4 regions of the Solibacillus sp. FSL W7-1436 genome follow, and region 3 is predicted to be linked to each of the others. Evidence: riboswitches for the same ligand, from Rfam matches in the RefSeq annotation. Region 3 holds a riboswitch; each other region holds the start of a gene.

Region 1 (3,274 bases), 990 kb from region 3:
ACAGTATATGATGCGCTGCTGCTGCAGGAAACATTGGCCAGCTATTGCGGAAGCACGGGGCTGGCTGTATCATGGACAATTCAAAATGTAGGCGAGATTTTCGAAAATCGTTACTGGGATGAACAAAAGCTCGACTGGTTTGGCAAAGAAATTGCAAATGGTGCTACGGTTAATCGGGCGGTAAGCGAGTTTGCGATGGGAAGCCCGGTGCGTGGCGGACGTCCGGGGACTTTGGCAAAACGTGATGGTGATGACTATATAATTAATGGACGTAAAAACTATACGAGCGGTGCACCGGACCTCGATTATTTTTTAGTATCGGCATGGATTGAAGATGAGGCCCAGTTAGGATTTTTCCTCGTTCCGAAAACGACAGATGGGGTAAAAGTCGAAAACACTTGGGATGTTGCGTCAATGCGCGGTACGGGAAGCGATGATTTAGTGCTTGATAATGTCCGTGTTAATAATACAAACTTAGTGGAGATCCCGAACTATTCAACCGGCTTTAAACTGAATGGCTGGCTGCTGCTCATCCCGGCAACTTATTTAGGGATTGCCCAGGCTGCACGCGATTACGCCGTTGACTTTGCGAATAGTCATTCCCCGAACAGTATTCAAGGAACAATTGCCCAGTTGCCGAACGTGCAAACACTGATCGGAGAAATGGATTTGGCGTTAACGAAGGCACGCTTTACAATTTACGGTGTTGCAGGGCTTTATAATGATCCGATTAAAAAGGCGACATTAGTTAATGAAATCAATATTGCAAAACATGTCGTGACAAACACAGCAATCGAGGTTGTAGATAATGCGATGCGTTTAGTTGGGGCAAAAAGCCTGCAAAGATCAAACCCGCTTCAACGCTATTACCGTGATGTACGTGCAGGTCTGCACAATCCTCCAATGGATGACATTACAATTAAACGTTTAGCTGAAACGGCAATTGAAAAAAACTTGAAAGAAAAAGAATAATTCGTTCTTTTATCCATGATTAACACAAATCAAGTTGAATTAACTGAAATTTAAGCATACTTTTTTCTGAATATCCGCTATAATAGAGCTATTAACTTTATATGGACGATAAAGGTTCTTACTCGATGGATTGAGTAAGGAGTAAAAGGGAAATCGGTTCAAATCCGATGCGGTCCCGCCACTGTAATTGCTAGTTGAAAGCAACATGCCACTGAAAAAATTTCGGGAAGGCGCTCTTCAACGTTATGCATAAGCCAGGAGACCTGCCTTTATAATGCCCTAAATTAAACCTACGAGGATAGGATGTGGCGGATAAATTCTTTTTTCTTTGAATTTTATTTGCATACGTAAAGTTTCCTTCATTTTAGTAGGGAAGCTTTTTTTGTTCTATAGTCATTTATTAGGGGTTCAACAATTTCATACAGCTTACTATATAGGATACAAAGATATAGGAGCATTCTTTGACTAAACAGGAGTTGATTGGAATGAAGGGCGGCAGACTCCAGCGGGAACAGCGCGAGGGAGAGACTACAGGCTCGAGCCGCGCCCGCGGAAAGCGTCCGCCCGTAATGGAAATCAACGGATAATAGAGACATGTATGAAACAATTTGATATTCCCCTGACAGTTAATATAGAACCTTTCTAATTCTCAAATTTAAGGAGGAAATTTATTTTGAAAAAATGGCAACTGCTTTCTTCCGCAGCATTACTTACAGTAACATTAACTGCATGTAATTCGGAAAAAGCAACGGATAATCAAACAGCAAATGAAAGCAAAGAGGTAACTGAAACAGCACAATTCCCGGTTACATTAAAAGATGCCTTGGACAAAGAAATTACGCTTGAAAAAGCGCCAGAGCGCATCATTACACTTGCTCCATCGAACACGGAAATTTTATTCGGCATAGGATTAAACGATGAAATCATCGCTGTGAACGACAATGATACATATCCTGAAGAAGCATTAACAAAGGAATCGGTTGGCGGCATGGAGTTCAATCTGGAACAAATCATCGGCCTGCAACCCGATTTAGTTTTAGCACATGAATCCGGAATGTACAGCTTCAATGAACAGGCAATTGCACAGTTGGAATCAGTAGGCATTCCCGTATTTGTTGTAAAAGATGCGAAAACATTTGAAGAAACATATGAAACGATCGAACAAATCGGGCAGCTGACAGATAAAGAGCAACAAGCAAAAGAAATGGTGGCCTCAATCAAAGAAGGAATTGAAGAAATTGAAGTGAAAGTAGCCGACCTGGAAGAAAAGTCGGTGTTCATCGTTGTTGGAACAGATCCGGATCTTTATGCAGCAGGAGAAGAAACATTCATCAGTGAAATGCTGGACGTGTTAAATGCAGAAAATGCTGTTCCTGAACTAGGCTGGCCGATGTACAGCTCAGAGCAATTTGTAAACAGTAATCCGAATGTTATTTTAGTAACGTATGAAAGCGACATGGCGGCAATCGAGAAAAACGATGCATATGCCGAAATGGATGCAGTGAAAAACGGCAATGTGAAATTAATAGACGGCGATACGACAAGTCGACAAGGTCCTCGTATAGTTGATGGTATTGAATCAATAGGTGCAGCGATTTATCCAGAGGTATTTAATGAATAGAAAATATTCAATCGCCTATGTACTATCGATTGGATTACTTTTAAGCAGTATATGGATCGGCATTTCATTCGGATCAGTAGATATTCCTTTCTCAACTTTATGGGATAAAACGACTGATCCGGTTGCATACAGTATTTTGTGGAAAATCCGAATGCCCCGTGTCATTTTAGCTGCATTAATCGGGGCATCCTTGGCGATAGCCGGAGCAGCATTTCAGGGGTTACTTAAAAACCCTTTGGCTGATCCGTATACGCTGGGTATTTCATCAGGAGCCTCGGTAGGTGCGGTCATGACAATCTTTTTAGGAATTTCAATACCGGTGCTCGGTGTCTTCACATTGCCTGTATTCAGTATGGCCGGAGCTGCATGTACGATGATTATCGTCCTGACATTTGCCCGACTTGTTGACCGCTCGATGAAAATGGAGACACTGATTTTGACGGGGATTATTTTCAGCTCATTTTTAGGGTCCTGCATCTCCTTAATGGTCGCACTTACTGGTGAACAGCTAAGAGAAATTATCGGCTGGCTCCTTGGAAGTGTGTCGATGCGAGGTTGGCCATATGTCCAGATGGTGCTGCCATTTATGGTGATCGGTACGGCAATTATTTGGCTCACTCGCCGTGAACTGAATGCGATGATTTATGGGGAAGAGCGCGCCAAGTATTTAGGTGTAAATGT
Region 2 (3,274 bases), 2.4 Mb from region 3:
ACAGTAGGAATTTATATAATTAAGCTTTTAGAGGTAGGGGAGTGCTGCGATGAGAGAACGCTTTTCAAATTTAGACGAAGATGATCGACTCGGAACATTTAAGGATGTCCTGAAATGGCAGCGATCAAAACAAAAGAAGATCGTTGATTACGAAGTACCGCAGTGTGAAGATAAGCAGGTTGCGTTTTTACAAAGTAACCGCTCGGAGCAAACTGTTACGTGGATTGGCCACTCGACATTTTTAATTCAAAAAGAAGGGCTTAATATTTTAACGGATCCGGTTTGGGCAAATTGGATGGGCGTGGCGAAACGGTTAACGAAGCCGGGTTTGCAGTTAGATGAGCTGCCGGATATTGATATCGTACTTATCTCGCATGCGCATTACGATCACCTGCACGTACCGACGTTAAAGGCATTGAAAAAACGAAACCCGGATTTATTATTTCTCATTCCGGAAGGGCTCGGTTATTTGATGAAGCGTCATAAGCTACGCAACTTTACCGAGCTATCATGGTATGACAAGCATGAGGCAGGGACGCTTGAAATTCATTTCGTTCCCGCGAAGCATTGGACAAGACGCATGCCGTGGGACACGAATACATCGCATTGGGGCGGCTTCGTATTGCAAACGGCATCGGATGCGCAAAGTATTTATTATGCCGGAGATAGCGGGTATTTTAGAGGCTTCAAAGAAATCGGCGAACGCTTCAATATCTATACAGCATTAATGCCGATCGGTGCATACGAGCCGGAATGGTTTATGCATGCCTCTCACGTGACACCGGAAGAAGCGATCCAGGCGTTCTGTGATGTCGGGGCAAAAGTGTTTATTCCAATGCATTACGGTGCGTATATGCTGGCGGACGATACACCGAAAGAAGCGATTGACCGGCTGCATGTTCATTGGCAGCGAGCGAGTTTAGAAGATGTGGAGTTGAAAATGTTGACGATTGGGGAGACGTATAAATAGACCCCTTGACGAAAAAACAGGTTCAAAGTAAAGTAATGTTAAATTCATCAAGCATTAGGTGCCCGTTAAGGGAGAATAGGGAATAAAGTGAAAAGCTTTAGCGTAATCCCAACACTGTATGGAGGAGTTTCATAGCAAAACCCACTGGATGTCAATCTGGGAAGGAGCTAGGAAACTGTGAATCTGAGCCAGGAGACCTGCCTAATATGCTTACTGTTTATAGACACTGGATATGTCTGTAGTTTATTTGTGTTCGAATAAACTGCAGGCTATTTTTATTGTCAAAATTCATATTAATGGGGGAAACGAAACATGAAATTACTACAGCAGACACTTGAACAAATTCAGGAAATCGACCGACAAATGGAAGCAGCCGCACGACAGTACATAGACTCTTTAGCCAAACCGCCGCAAAGTTTAGGAAAGCTCGAATCATTGGCAATGCAGATCGCCACAATTACCGGGGAGCTTGCGCCGAAAATCGATCACAAAGCGATGATCGTCATGGCAGCGGACCACGGTGTGTATGAGGAAGGGGTAACACCGAACCCGCAAAGTACAACGGTTTTCCAAACACTATCGTTTCCGAAAGGGACGACAGGGATGTGTACGATTGCCAAAGTTACGAATGCACAAGTCATCCCGGTGGATATCGGTGTAAAAGAAGACTTGCCTCAAGATGCCGGGGTCATCATTAAAAAGGTGAAATACGGGACAGACAATATGGCAAAAGGACCTGCGATGACGCGTGAAGAAGCGATCCGAGCGATTGAAGTCGGGATTGAAGTCGCAACAGAAGCCATTCAAAGCGGTGTCAATCTAATCGGTACAGGGGAAATGGGCATTGGAAATACGACACCGAGTGCTGCGGTGCTTTCGGTACTTCACGACTGTGATCCGCTGGAAGTAACGGGTTTTGGAGCTGGTGTCGGGGCTGGCGGCATCGAATATAAAGCCGAAGTTATCCGAAAAGCGATTGCATTGAATAAGCCGAATGCGGATGACCCGATTGATGTTGTGGCAAAAGTAGGCGGGCTGGAGATTTGCGGGATGGCGGGAATTTTCCTTGCAGCTGCAGCGAATCGTGTGCCGGTCGTAGTTGATGGGTATATTTCAACAGTTTCGGCATTGATCGCCTATAAATTGAATCCGAATGTGAAAGCGTATTTGATTCCATCGCATTTATCGGAAGAGCCGGGCGCAAAAATCGCGGCCGAACTTTTAGGACTGGAACCGATGCTGCATATGAATATGCGGCTTGGGGAAGGATCTGGTGCTGCACTGGCGTTCCCGATTCTTGATGCGGCGTGTTCGATGATTACGAATATGGTCACACTGGAAGAAGCGGCAGCGCTTATAGTAGCGAAGTAGAGAAGTTATTCAAAAAGTAAAATTAATAAAATAAATTTTAAGAAACGGGCTACATTAAAAGTAATAACTACTTTTAGTGTAGCTTTTTTTATAAATAAAACGTTCCTGGAAAATAAGTGCAGTTTTTCAGTCTATTCCATTTGTTTTACCAGTAAATTATCTAATAAGCGGAACTCCCGTCTCATGTACAAAGCGGGGAGAACTCAAAAGAAAGCCCTATCCACTCCTCGTAAATGCAATGTGTGACCAAAACACTCAAAGTAATGAATAGAACTTGACTTAATTTTACAGAAAATTCAGTAAAAATCAAGCAATTGTCCTGTCAAATGCATGCCCTCTGTAATATCCTATATTAACTACATGTAAAAACATCTGTGAACTGTTAAAAATAGTTAAAAAAGTGCTTTTTTCATGGAACCTGGAATAAAGTAACCGTTAAATAGGGTAAGGAAAAGTAAGACCAATAAAGAGGAGAGGCGGGAGGGGCATTAAAGGGAACGGGGTGATCACTATTTCTCCGTATGTGAAAGGTCGTTTTTGAATATATTCGAAAAGGATGAAGATAATATGAATCAAATTTTTAAAAAAGATGAGTTTATTATTATTCCTTTTTATAAAGGGCGAAAGCAGGAGTATATGGTCGTCAATACGAAGAAGGAATTTAAAAATGGACATACGCACTTAAAATCATTTAAGATGGCCAAGTATTTGATCAATCTTGCGCGATGCCAAAAAATTAATTCCGGGTTAAGACCATATTTATTAACAAGCCTCACGAGAATATCAGCAGATCGTGAATATATTCAGAAATTGGAAGAGCTTCTGGCCGTAAAAAGAAGTAAAGGATCCAAAGCCTCTTATTATAATAAAGCAATCTAATTTGTATCGAAATATGGACAATAAAAATATAGACCGCTTTTTCAAGAAATTGAA
Region 3 (3,274 bases):
CCTCCCCATCGGCACCGCCAAATTCTGCATCCTGTAAAAATAGTAATGGTAATATTGCTAAAACAATCACACCTGTGAGTAAAAGTAAATTTTTCTTAAACATGTTAGCTCTCCTTTGCCTTTAAAATCCGTAGTTGAACTAATTCTCTCATATTATATTTTTGCAGGAAGTTCATAATCATAACCGTTAATAACCCTTCACTAATTGCGAGCGGAATTTGTGTTAGTGCAAAGATGCCCGCAAATTTCTGGAATGATCCTAAAATACCGCCTGCTTCAGAAGGGAAGGCTAATGCCAACTGAACAGATGTCATTACATATGTACCTAAATCACCAAGCATTGCCGCTAAAAATACAGCTACACTAAAGGATAACCCCCATTTTGTCGCGAGTTTGAAAACACCAACAGCAATAAAAGGACCCACAATGGCCATTGAGAAAATATTCGCACCTAATGTTGTAAGTCCACCATGTGCAAGTAGAACGGATTGGAATAATAGGACGATTGAACCTAAGACGCTCATCACAAACGGTCCGAATAAAATTGAACCTAAACCAACACCTGTGGGATGAGAACAGCTGCCTGTAACCGATGGAATTTTTAAAGCAGACAATACGAATGTAAAAGCACCTGAAAGCGCGAGTAGTAGCTTGCTTTCCGGATTTTCTTTTACGACTAGACGAATTACTTGTAGGCCCTTTACCAGGAACGGTAAACATAGAGCAAACCAGAATAGTGCCCATCCGATTGGTAAAAATCCTTCCATAATGTGCATGGCGTATGCTTGTTTCGGTATAAATAACAGAACGATACCGAAGTAAGCAAGTTTTGGTAATAATTGTTTCATGTTTTTTACTCCTTTTTCTTTTTGATGAAAAAAGTGCACAAAAAAATACACTTTTCAGAGTAAAAGTGCATTACAAAAAACAAGCGTCAAGCGCTTATTTTCACGCACCTATCCTCGTAGGTCTGAATCAGTCATTTTTGGCAGGTATCCTGACTCCTCTTCAATGTATTACAAGCCTTCCCACAAAAAATGCAGTGGCGTGTTATGCAATACTCCGAGTTACAGTTGCGGGACAGTACCGGAATCGCACCGGTTTCCCTATTAAGCTTAAAAAGCACCAAAAATCATTCAATTGTCACCATGTTGGAAATATTATCACTTGTTTTTTGGATTGTCACGATATTTTTTTGAATACTTCGTCTATTCGGTTTTGGATGTAAACATTGTAGATAAATTAATTCTCGCTTGTGTGTGGATATTTCTGGAATATTGTATAATCCTTTTGAATGGTTCAACGTATAAAGAATTACTAGATGGGGGAACAAGAGACTATTCCTATCAACTGAAAAATTGCTAATTGAGATAGTGTAATTGGATAAAAAATGAATAATTAATAATCGACAAACTTTGATTAGTTAACTAGTAAATTTATGTACGAACCACTTAATTCACAAATTATAACCGCTTCATTTATGCTGAAAAAGATTAATGAGGTAATAATTACCCTATCATTTTTTATTTGACTATGTTATTTTTAATTTTATAATAATTTAATAATTTGCAATTTGAATAAGTGCTTACAGATTTTTGTAAGGTAAAAGGGAAATTAGTGAAAGACTAATGCAGCCCCCGCTACTGTAATAGCTGATGAAATCACAATGAATCACTGTCGTAATGATGGGAAGATGTGAAAGTAAAAGGAAGCTTAAGCCAGGAAACCTGCTTATTCGAACGATACTTACTTTTCGGAGGGAGAAGTATAGGCGAAACAAGTAATTGTTTTTGTGTTTTTCTATACTTTCTTAAGTATTAATTTCACATGCCCGTACCTCTTTCTGACGAGAGGTACGGGCATTTTTTATTTTTTAAATGGAGGGTGTTAACATGCAAAAAGGAAAAATCTTTGTTGTAGGGTTTGGTCCTGGAGATCGGGAGCATATAACAAAACGCGCAGTCGATGCTCTACAGCAAAGTGACCATATTATGGGCTATAAGACGTATGTGGAACTGATCGAGCATTTAGTGACGGCGAAAACCATTGTCAGTACAGGAATGACAGAGGAAGTATCACGTGCCCAGGAAGCTGTAAAACAGGCTGAAGCCGGTCATATAGTTGCTGTTATTTCCAGTGGGGATGCGGGTGTATACGGAATGGCAGGGCTCGTATACGAAGTATTAATCGAAAAGGGCTGGACTGCAAAAGAAGGCATTGAAGTGGAAGTAGTTCCGGGAATATCTGCGATTAACTCCTGTGCAAGTTTACTAGGCGCTCCTGTTATGCATGATTCTTGCACAATTAGTTTAAGTGACCACTTAACACCGTGGACGGTCATCGAAAAACGGATTGAGGCAGCTGCAATGGCAGACTTTGTCGTTGCGTTCTACAATCCGAAATCCGGCAGACGCACAAGACAAATTGTTGAAGCACAGCGTATTTTGCTGAAGTATCGTTCTCCTGATACACCTGTTGGACTAGTAAAAGCTGCTTACCGGGATACACAGGATATTGTGTTAACAACATTGGCAGAGATGCTGGAACATGATATCGGAATGCTGACAACGGTCGTCGTGGGGAACTCTTCAACATTTTACTATGACAATAAAATCATTACACCGCGCGGCTATCAGCGAAAATATACATTAGGTGATGAAAAACAGCTGTTAAAACCGCACCAGCGATTGAAAAAAGAAGCGGAACCATGGGCATTGGATCAGGAAACGGGTGAATCGAAGACCGGGTATGAAAAAATTGTAGCAATCGAGAAAAAAACAGTTGAACCAGCAGCGGATATTAAAGCAAATGCATTACAGCTGGCAAATGAAGCACTAACGCTCGTACATAAAGAAACATCTGCTGTAAAAGTTGAAGAAAACCCTTTTTTAGTGCAGCAACAGGTGGAATCCATCTTTGAGTTTGCTGTATCACCGGGTGTTGCCAATAAAATGATTACACCCCATCAAATGATTACATTGGCAGAGGTTGTCGGAGAAAGAGGTACGATGGAGTATACGCCTGACCACCGTCTTGTACTGAAGGTACCGACCGATTCGCCTGAAAAACTGGTCAAAACAGTGGAACAAACAGGTTTACTCGTTCAACCGGTCGGTGACGTAGTAATCGTCAAGGCGTGTGATTTCTGTTACGGGGAAAAAGCGGAATCCATTCCATATGCCGAACAGATCATGGAAACGCTCGGTGGCATTAAAATGCCGAAAGAGCTGCACGTCGGTTTTAATGGATGTGGTATGGCATGTTATCGCGCGGT
Region 4 (3,274 bases), 310 kb from region 3:
ACGCAGACTGTATAAACATTATGAAGAGCTTGCGATTCCGATCATTATGTCCGGCGGGATCGGTGTGAGTGCGATTTTTATTTCACTTGCAAGCGGATTTAGTACGGATCTGATGAGCTATTTATTCGGCTCGGTATCTGCTGTATCACGCCAGGATCTATATGTTGTACTGGCAATTGCGGTCGTAGTCGTATTATTTTTAATCCTGTTTTTCAAGGAGCTTTTCGTATTGTCATTCGACGAAGAATATGCGAAGGCGAGCGGTCTGCCCGCGAAATGGATTCATCTATTATTTATGATTGTTGTTGCACTCGTAATCGCAGCAAGTATGCGGATTGTCGGCATTCTGCTTGTTTCAAGCTTAATGACATTACCGGTAGCTGCAGCGATGCGTTTGGCTCGCGGATTTAAAGAAGCGATCATTTTAGCGATTGTATTTGGAGAGCTTGCGGTAGTGATCGGACTCATTTCTGCCTTTTACCTGAACTTGGCACCGGGCGGAACAATTGTTGTCACATCGATTTTGATCTTGCTGCTTGTAATTCTGATTAAAAAACTTGTATTGAAATTTTCAATTAAGACGGAAGGGGAAGAAGTACTGTGAATGCAGAGCGCGCGTGGGAAATATTAAAGGACAATGGCTATAAAAAGACGGATAAACGAGAGTTGATTTTGGATATGTTTGCAGCTACAGACAAATATTTGACTGCCCGTGATCTGTTATCAGTATTGAAAAAAGATTTCCCCGGAATGAGTTTTGATACAATTTACCGTAACTTGGCTACTTTTGTGGAGCTTGATATTTTAGAAGAGACAGAATTGAACGGTGAGCGTAATTTCCGTATGCATTGTGAGTCGGATCACCATCACCACCACTTTATTTGCCGTGATTGCGGAAATGTAAAGGAACTGTCTGTTTGCCCGATGGAAATGCTCGGTGAAAAACTGCCGGGCTATGCTGTTGAAGCCCATAAGTTTGAGATTTACGGCAAATGTCCGGAATGTTTATAGTAAACTGAAAATATATATTTGCATAATTTTTTTATTATGCTAAAGTGATTAAGACAAATTGAATAAATTTGCAGGAAAAAGATGCATGATGCATAAATGGGAATTCGGTGCAAATCCGAAGCTATATCCGTAACTGTAAGCGTAGATGAAAATAAGTGTAATACCACTGCTAAAATAGCGGGAAGGTACTTATGAGTAAAGTGAAACGCAGAGCCAGGAGACCAATCTTTTTCTTATCGTAACATCCCTCTTCGGAATTAAAGAGAATGTACGGCAGTCACTGATTGAATAAGCATTATTATGCATTATTGTTTGATTTTTGAAGCCATCCATTTTCTATGGGTGGCTTTTTTTCGTACACCCGGTAATTTCGGTGAGGCATTACATGAAGTGAGGAGAATTTTATGAAAAAGGATATCCGTTTTTCCTGCTATCCGTTCATGCGGGAAAAATCAAGCTGTGTCGACTACGAAATCCGTACCGATTCTTTAACAACCCGTATCGGTTCGGTCTTTCCAACGTTAGTCGATGATGAATCCGGTCAGCTTGTGTTGAAAGATTTAAGGAGGATTCAACCGCTAGCCTATCATGCAAATGGTTCGGTCCGCGGCAAATTGGCCATTACATCTGAGGATTTGCAATGGCTAAGCGACCGATACGATTTTTATGTAAGTGAAGTTGGAGAAGCGATTCAGCAGTTTGTACTGCCACAAGGAATCGAAAGTGCAGCAAGACTGCATATTTGCCGCAGTGAGGCGAAAAAGTCTTACAGGGCATTACATAAAGTGAGCGAGGAAAGAGAAGTGGATGAAATTCTGTTTGATTTTCTCGGGCTGCTTGCTAATGTATTTTTTGTCATGGCGGTCTATATGAATCAGCAGCATCAACAAGAGGAAATTCCATTTATCTCAAAATCCTATCCATCGAAAAAGAAAAAAGGAGTTACAACAAATGAAATTTAATAATAAATGGGTCGTTGCTTTAGCAGCAACATTATTACTGGCAGCATGTGGATCAGATGAGGAAAAAACAGGTGGCAAAGCAGAAAAAGAAGAGCATGCTGAATCGAAAAATAATGGAGTACCCTACACGGTTATAGATGACCGTGGTGTTGAAGTGACATTCGATGAAGTACCGGAAACAATTATTTCTCTGCAACCAAGCAATACAGAGATTTTGTTTGAGCTGGGTGTCGGAGAACAAATTATCGGCGCAACAGAATATGATACATATCCGGAAGCAGCACAAAAAATTGAACGAGTGTCGACTTCTACAGTCATCAATGCAGAGCGAATTCTGGAATTAGATCCGGATGTAGTTGTAGCGTATACAATCGGGGAGGAAGCACAAATTACCCAATTGGAGGATGCAGGTCTTAAAGTGTTTGTAATTGCTTCTGCGGAGACATTTGATGATGTGTATTCGGATATTATCCAGCTGTCGGAAGTAATGGGTGTCGAACATAAAGGGGAAGAAGTTGTAGCCGACATTAAGGAACAAATTGATACAGTACAGGAAAAAACAGCGACACTTGATACGAAGAAAAAAGCATATTATGAAGTGTCACCAGCTCCGGCTCTTTGGACTACCGGTAGCAGCACGTTCCAGCAGGAAATAATGAACCATGCGAATGTTGAAAATATTTTTGCTGATCAGTCGAGCTGGATTAGTGTAACGGAAGAAGATGTCATCACTCGTAATCCAGAAATTATTATTACGCCAGCAACATATATGGAAAATGCAATTGATGAGATTCTAGGACGGACAGGCTGGGATAAAATACAGGCAGTCACAGAACAGGCAGTTTATTTAGTCGATGGAGATATTATGTCCCGTCCTGGACCGCGTATTGGTGAAGCAGTTGAAATTATGGCACAATCAGTATATCCGGAACTGTTTAAATAAGTATAGAATAGAAGGGCATGCCTTAGTTTAGGCATGTTCTTTTTACAATGTTTAAGGAGGGATACCATTGATTTTTATAACCGGTGGTGTACGCAGCGGTAAAAGTGCTTTTGCAGAGAAATATGCAAGGCAATTAGGTGAGAAAAAGACGCTCTACTATGTCGCGACAGGCGTATCCTTTGATGATGAAATGAAAAAACGGATAATCCGCCATCAGCAGGACCGTGAAACTCAGAACATCAACTGGAACACAGTGGAAATGCAAGTCAAAGTTCCGGTAGCGATTGGACAGCTTTCCAACGAGGCAGTTGTGCTTTTTGAATGTGTGACAACATGGCTTTCGAATGTACTGTATACA

The links. Region 3 has a riboswitch for cobalamin ahead of cobJ (precorrin-3B C(17)-methyltransferase). Riboswitches for the same ligand answer to the same signal wherever they lie in the genome.
Region 1: another riboswitch for cobalamin. It lies ahead of MKX73_RS09825 (ABC transporter substrate-binding protein); the one in region 3 lies ahead of cobJ (precorrin-3B C(17)-methyltransferase).
Region 2: another riboswitch for cobalamin. It lies ahead of cobT (nicotinate-nucleotide--dimethylbenzimidazole phosphoribosyltransferase); the one in region 3 lies ahead of cobJ (precorrin-3B C(17)-methyltransferase).
Region 4: another riboswitch for cobalamin. It lies ahead of MKX73_RS12920 (hypothetical protein); the one in region 3 lies ahead of cobJ (precorrin-3B C(17)-methyltransferase).

Annotation. Positions count from the first base shown of each region.
Region 1 covers NZ_JBBOWV010000001.1:1,959,319-1,962,592, forward strand. The annotation lists gene MKX73_RS09820 (acyl-CoA dehydrogenase family protein) at 1-972, shown strand, start outside; cobalamin riboswitch at 1,068-1,257, shown strand; gene MKX73_RS09825 (ABC transporter substrate-binding protein) at 1,646-2,593, shown strand; gene MKX73_RS09830 (FecCD family ABC transporter permease) at 2,586-3,274, shown strand, end outside.
Region 2 covers NZ_JBBOWV010000001.1:556,853-560,126, reverse strand. The annotation lists gene MKX73_RS02810 (4-aminobutyrate aminotransferase) at 1-23, shown strand, start outside; gene MKX73_RS02805 (MBL fold metallo-hydrolase) at 50-970, shown strand; cobalamin riboswitch at 1,012-1,189, shown strand; gene cobT (nicotinate-nucleotide--dimethylbenzimidazole phosphoribosyltransferase) at 1,283-2,341, shown strand; gene MKX73_RS02795 (hypothetical protein) at 2,909-3,220, shown strand.
Region 3 covers NZ_JBBOWV010000001.1:2,954,269-2,957,542, forward strand. The annotation lists gene MKX73_RS14475 (energy-coupling factor ABC transporter substrate-binding protein) at 1-103, opposite strand, end outside; gene MKX73_RS14480 (energy-coupling factor ABC transporter permease) at 105-848, opposite strand; cobalamin riboswitch at 971-1,145, opposite strand; cobalamin riboswitch at 1,563-1,749, shown strand; gene cobJ (precorrin-3B C(17)-methyltransferase) at 1,893-3,274, shown strand, end outside.
Region 4 covers NZ_JBBOWV010000001.1:2,642,435-2,645,708, forward strand. The annotation lists gene MKX73_RS12910 (metal ABC transporter permease) at 1-604, shown strand, start outside; gene MKX73_RS12915 (Fur family transcriptional regulator) at 601-1,011, shown strand; cobalamin riboswitch at 1,074-1,255, shown strand; gene MKX73_RS12920 (hypothetical protein) at 1,416-1,973, shown strand; gene MKX73_RS12925 (ABC transporter substrate-binding protein) at 1,963-2,916, shown strand; gene MKX73_RS12930 (bifunctional adenosylcobinamide kinase/adenosylcobinamide-phosphate guanylyltransferase) at 2,984-3,274, shown strand, end outside.